One region of the Ruminococcus sp. OM04-4AA genome, then DNA from elsewhere that is predicted to be linked to it. Evidence: riboswitches for the same ligand, from Rfam matches in the RefSeq annotation. Region 1 holds a riboswitch; the other holds the start of a gene.
The links. Region 1 has a riboswitch for thiamine pyrophosphate ahead of thiW (energy coupling factor transporter S component ThiW). Riboswitches for the same ligand answer to the same signal wherever they lie in the genome.

Region 1 (3,430 bases):
AGACTGGAATTGTCGATTCCAATAACGGAAATCTGATCTGGGACTTTGATTTCCGCACTTTGCAATACCTTGACCAGTTTACTTGCAATCTCATCATTGTAACAGACACAGGCCGTACATCCATCTAAACGTTTCAGGATTCTGTCACTTTCCATCTCCATTTCCCGGATATCTTCCGAATCAACCCATAAAATCTGACGATTTTTAATCTTAAGTGAATGCTCCATGAGTGCCTTTGTGTATCCTGCATATCGCATTCTTCCCTGCCCGTCATCCGCCTTGAAGATTCCGGCGATTCTTGTATGTCCACATTCTAAAAGATGTTTTGTTGCAAGATATCCAGCTTTCTCATCATCCAGACTGACATGCGGAATTGTGAGATTCTCATAGAAACTATTCACAAACACAACCGGTATTCCTGATTTCTGTAATTTCTGATATAAATCTAAATTCGGATTCGGAAGCCCACTTTTTACAGGCTCTGCGATCAAACCATCAATTCTTCTTGTTCTCAAAAATTCTTCCAGATGCATCCGCTCCTTTGCTACAGAATTGTCTGTCATTGCAATCTGAAGGATTCCGCCTGCCTGAGTAACTTTTTTCTCAATTTCCCGAACAATAATTGGGAAAATATAGGTATCGATATACGTCAGCATTACTGCGATTCGTTTTTCTTCATGATCTGCTCTTCTTTCTGTATTTCCAAGAAGCATTCCCGCATCTTCACATATATAAGAGCCACTTCCGCGTCTGCTCTCCACAATATTCTCTTTTACTAATTCTTCCAATGCCCGTCGTACCGTCTGACGACTGACCTGGAATTGTTCGGATAATTCCTGTTCTGAAGGAAGTTTCTCCCCGGAAACCTTTCTTCCCGACCTGACTTCCTCCTGAATCCAGGTTACGATTTTTTCAAATTTTTTCATTCGCTTATGACCTCTCTATACGATCGACCATCATTACCATCATACGACACTCTGATTTTTATCGATCTGATCAGTACATTCTCGTTATGCACTTAATATACAATAATACATGTTACAATACAATTCGCAGGATACCCAATCTTTTTCACTTGAAAATGTATATAAATTCAAAGTTGTATTGTTTTTGTTCCTGTTTTTCAATACAAATTATTATGATATGAAACCTTAGTTAAATTTTTCCGTCTCTTCCTCTTGCATGTCTCGGGATTTTGGCATATTCATGCCAAAACATCTCGCGGGATAGTGATGTGTGAACAGCAACGATACATTCTCTGAAATATTATATTTTCAAAAAATGTCTTGAAATTTATGTAATTTCAGTTCATAATAACAACAGACAACAAATTAATATTGTCAAAGGGGAGCTGGTCAGAACCGGCTGAGAGGAGACGTGTTACCGTTTCGACCCATTTAAACCTGATTTGGATAATGCCAACGGAGGGAATTGATACCATGTAATGATTGAGATGCCCTTGCATCTCTTTTTACTTCGGACAGCTGGTAGGATCTTCACTCAGGTGAGGATCCTTTTTTTACATTTGAAAGGAGACTCAAGTTATGAAACAGACAACAAACACAAAAAAACTGGCACTTGCAGGTGTTCTCACCGCTCTTGCCATCGTTGGAAGCTTTTTAAGCTTTCCTGTAGCCGGAAGTAAATGTGCACCGGTTCAACATATGGTAAATATCTTTGCAGCCGTACTTCTTGGTCCCGGCTGGGGCGTTGGAATTGCATTCTGTGCAAGCCTTCTGCGCAATATACTTGGAATCGGAAGTCTGATGGCTTTCCCGGGTAGTATGATCGGAGCTCTCTGCTGTGGACTTGTTTACAAGAAATGTAAGAATTTAAGCCTTACTTGTCTTGCAGAAGCACTTGGAACAGGTATTCTCGGAGGAATTGCTGCTTATCCGGTTGCTTTATTCCTTATGGGAGCAGCACCGGCAGGATTATTTATCTATGTGATCCCATTCCTGATCTCAACAGTAGCCGGAAGTATCCTGGCATTCCTGCTGATTTCAGTATTCCAGAAAAGTGGAGTAATGGCACAGCTTTTTCCGACTTCTTAATCCGTAACTGCAAAATTTCCGAACAGTTACATGCGATACATTGGGGACACCACCTTGTACCGCACAAGAAAATGCAGAATCAATCTGTAATCACCGGAGTATTATGTTAACAACTCCTTTATCTTGTAGTTATTAACATTTCTCCGTGAAAGCGTCAGCATAATCTTATATTCGCTGGTAGTGTAGCTAAACAGTTACCATTCCTTTCTGCATCTATTCATATGCATGGAACCGTAGCTTTTCTCGTGTACGCTGTCCGTGTTTTGCTGACGTCAAAATTATATAATTCACATATACGAATGGAGGCAAAACAACATGAGAAACTACACAACCCAGATGGATGCAGCTCGTAAGGGGATTCTCACCCCGGAAATCAAAACAGTTGCTGAAAAAGAGCATATGGACACTGACAAACTGATGAAGCTTGTCGCTGAAGGAAAGGTCGCAATCTGTGCCAATAAAAATCACAAGTCCCTGAACCCGGAAGGTGTCGGAAGCATGCTCCGCACAAAGATCAATGTCAATCTCGGAGTTTCCCGTGACTGCAAGGATTATGATATTGAAATGCAGAAGGTAATGAGCGCAGTAGAACTTGGAGCCGAATCTATCATGGATCTTTCCAGCCATGGAGATACACAGCCGTTCCGTCGCAAACTGACTTCTGAATGTCCTGCTATGATCGGTACAGTTCCTGTATACGACAGTGTCATTCATTATCAGAGAGACCTTGCTACTCTGACTGCACAGGATTTCCTTGATGTAATCCGTATGCATGCAGAAGACGGTGTTGACTTCGTTACACTTCACTGCGGAATCACAAGAAAAACAATTGAGCAGATCAAAAAGCATAAACGTAAAATGAACATTGTAAGCCGTGGTGGAAGCCTTGTATTCGCATGGATGAGCATGACAGGAGAAGAGAATCCATTCTACGAGTACTATGATGAGATTCTTGATATCTGCGAAGAATATGACGTGACAATCTCACTTGGTGATGCGTGCCGTCCTGGATGTCTGGCTGACGCTACAGACGTATGCCAGATTGAAGAGCTTGTGCGTCTCGGTGAGCTGACAAAACGTGCCTGGGATCATAATGTTCAGGTTATGGTTGAAGGACCTGGACATGTACCGCTTGATCAGGTTGCAGCTAACATGAAAGTACAGCAGACCATCTGTATGGGAGCTCCTTTCTATGTACTTGGACCTATCGTTACAGATATCGCGCCTGGATATGACCATATTACTTCCGCGATCGGTGGAGCTGTTGCAGCAATGAACGGTGCTTCCTTCCTCTGCTATGTAACACCAGCTGAACACCTTGCTCTTCCAAATGTTGAAGATACAAAACAGGGAATCATTGCTTCTAAAATTGCAGC
Region 2 (3,430 bases), on a different contig from region 1:
CTCGACATTTCCTGCTGTTGCGATTGCTGTATTCGCCATAACAGCTGTTGCTCCCATTTCCATTGCCTCGCATGCCTGAGATGGACGTCCGATTCCTGCATCTACAATAATCGGCAGATCAATCTCATCAATCAAAATCTGGATGAAGTCTTTTGTACAAAGTCCTTTGTTAGAACCAATCGGTGCCCCAAGTGGCATTACACAGGCAGCCCCTGCATTCACCAGATCTCTTGCCGCATTCAGATCCGGATACATATATGGCATAACTACAAAGCCTTCTTTTGCAAGAATTTCTGTTGCCTTGATTGTCTCATAGTTGTCTGGGAGAAGATATTTGGAATCTCTGACAACTTCGATTTTTACAAAGTTACCACAACCAACTTCTCTGGAAAGTCTTGCAATACGAACTGCTTCCTCTGCATTTCTTGCTCCGGAAGTATTCGGAAGAAGTGTTACATTTTCCGGAATATAATCCAAAATATTCGCAAGTCCTCCTTCATTCGCACGGCGAAGCGCGAGTGTAATGATCTGCGCTCCTGCTTTTTCTACACATGCTTTTACAAGATCAAGTGAAAATTTTCCTGATCCAAGAATAAAACGTGAACTAAATTCTTTTCCTCCAAGTGTAAATGTATCTTTCTGATTCATAACTTAAATCCTTCTTTCTTTTTTATTCATTTAGATGTCTTTCTATACATCCTCTTCTCCAAGAAGCAAACGCGTGATCATATTTGCTTCATGCCCTGCACAGATTGCAACTCGTGGAGCCATTAATCCATTCCCATAAGTCGGCTCTGTCACACGATCTCCACATAAATAAAAGTTCTTCATCATTCTCTTAGTACTGATTATATTGCTGCTTTCATAGCCTGCCATACCTGTTGCAGACACAAGCTTCTTCTCCGGAAAATGCTCCAGAATTCCATTCACCAGCATTGCTTTTGCTACCGGATTATCAAATGCTTCACAGACAATCTGTGCATCTGCAAACAGCTCTTTCAGATTTGCTTCCGTCACCTTCACACAATCCGTACGGATATCCAGATATGGATTGATCTTTAAAAGCAGTGACTTTAGCGCATCGGTCTTATACATTCCGATATGCTCCATGAAATACTGCTGCCGATTCAAATTGGTAATATCCACCACATCAAAATCAATCAGATGCAGATGCCCTACTCCAATTCGTGCAAGTGAATACGCTACATTGGAACCTAGTCCACCAAGTCCGGCAATCGTCACCTGACCGACTGATAAAAGCTTCTGTTTTTCCGGCGAATGGCGTTCATTCAGCGCTGTTTCGATTTCTTCTTTGCTTAATATTCTTTCTGATGCCATCTGATATCAGCCTCCTCCTACAAATGTCACAACCTCCAGACGGTCACCGTCTTTGAGCATTGTCTCTGAATAGCTGTATTTCGGAAGAATCTCTTCGTTCATTTCAACTGCGATTCTATTAATCTGGTAATTGTTCTGCTCCAGATAATCCGCAACACTCATTTCAGATGTCAGCTGGATCTGCTTTCCATTTACTGTAATCATAACTACTCCTTTCCGGATAATTGAAAAAAGAGTTCATGAAAGAAATGTACCCGTGGTGGTGCACCCCTTCATGAACTCTCGCTCAATCTCAACTTATCCGATCTTCAATTGTCAATTTTGTCTGATTAAAAAAGAGAGATACCAACAAATGTATCTCTCTAAAGTACTGCTTTATACATTCCTACGTTGGCATTATCCAAATCAGGTTATGGGTCGAAGTTCTCAACTTCCTCTCAGCCTGGTACACAAGCTCCCCGTGTTTTCTTCACATGATTAGTATAAAAGCTTGTCTGATAGATGTCAACCGTTTTTTCTCCATCTGATACAAGATCTTTTCCGTTACTGTTCACACAATGTGCGACCAGCAACGCATCTCGCCATTTTAAATTGCCTTTGGCGATGGGGCGAGATGCATTCAAGCCAAAACATCCATCCTCCGTGTCAATCAGCGGAGTGATTGACACGGGAGTGAACAGTAACTCTTTTCCACAATGTGCCAGTCCAACATAACACACTTCTCCGGTCATTTCTGCGTCATATTGTTTTTCTTTTATCTGTTCCAGTGCCTTTTCTGCAAGCTTTTCTAAATCGTCTTTTTCATCTTTGGTATACTTGAATTCCAAAATTAAATTTGGATATCTGTCATGTTTTGCATAAAGACAGATATCACTTCTGCCTTCTCCGGTTTCCCGATTGCTTTTGATATCATAATCCTTTCTAAGAAATGCACACATTCCAAGCGTCATCATATGGTAACTATTCTCATCTTTCAGGTCATGATAAGATGGCAATTCCAAAAGAACTCTCTGATACTCTTCTGCAAAACGTTCCATATCCTTTCTTTTAAGAGCATTTAACATCTTCTCCATATGTCTCTCATCGATTTTCAGATGACATGCTGTTAATTCTTTGAATACTTTCCACACTTCCAGATTAGGAACCCGAAGTCGGTAATAGTCCTCTTCGATTTCTTTTGTAATTGTTACAATTCCGGCATTTACAAGAAGTCCCCATAGATTTGCTTCGTCCATTTTTTCATAATAAGCCATTGAAAAATCTACTGTCACTTCTACTTCACCTTCTGTGACCAAGGCCTCATATTCTTTCTCAAAAGACCTTCCCTGTACTTCAAGTGCATTACGTAAAATACTGTTCTCGCTTGTATTAACCCAATAAGATTCCATCCTTCTTCTTGCCGCATAACACGATATTGACCATGGATTATATACATCTGTACTGCCAAAATGATATCCATCGTACATCTTTTTCAGCTCATCTGAAAATTCTGCTTTACAATAAGCAAGCAGCTCTTTTACTTCTTGCTCTGTAAAACCAAAACAGTCATCATAATCTTCGTCCTGCACTGTGCAGACAACTAAATTATTGAGACCCGAAAATATATTTTCCTTCGCAATTCTCTGAATTCCTGTCAGAATTGCCTTTTGAAGATAATCGTTGCCTTTCAGGGACGTTGCCAGAAAACGATTCAACATGGCTCTTACTTCATCATAATATCCTTCGGAATTTGCAGACATAAACGGAGTATCATATTCATCTAACAGCAAAAATACTTTTTCTCCATAATACGTACTCAGTGTCTGACAAAGAACAGCAATTGAACGAATTACATGATTTTCTATTTCTTTTCCGATGCATTCCTGATATAAACTGTTATAAATCATATTGAATTCTTTTACCTGGAATTCTGACAGTCTTCCATCATTAAGTATCTGATAAAAGCGCTCATACTCCGCACGTACAGTATCTTTCAATGCATAACAAAGAGATTCTGCATCCCCCGCTTTCACGTTAAGGAAAGACAAAAATACAACAGGATATCGATTCAGCTCCTTGTAGTGGACAGATTTTGTAATCTTTGTTCCACAAA

Region 2: linked by a shared signal. The riboswitch ahead of thiS (sulfur carrier protein ThiS) and the one ahead of thiW (energy coupling factor transporter S component ThiW) in region 1 are both predicted to bind thiamine pyrophosphate.

What each region holds. Positions count from the first base shown of each region.
Region 1 covers NZ_QTZH01000011.1:34,158-37,587, forward strand. The annotation lists gene DXB52_RS05305 (GntR family transcriptional regulator) at 1-926, opposite strand, end outside; TPP riboswitch at 1,335-1,448, shown strand; gene thiW (energy coupling factor transporter S component ThiW) at 1,545-2,054, shown strand; gene thiC (phosphomethylpyrimidine synthase ThiC) at 2,370-3,430, shown strand, end outside.
Region 2 covers NZ_QTZH01000013.1:4,140-7,569, forward strand. The annotation lists gene DXB52_RS05790 (thiazole synthase) at 1-648, opposite strand, end outside; gene thiF (sulfur carrier protein ThiS adenylyltransferase ThiF) at 691-1,338, opposite strand; gene thiS (sulfur carrier protein ThiS) at 1,345-1,542, opposite strand; TPP riboswitch at 1,704-1,809, opposite strand; gene DXB52_RS05805 (AAA family ATPase) at 1,776-3,430, opposite strand, start outside.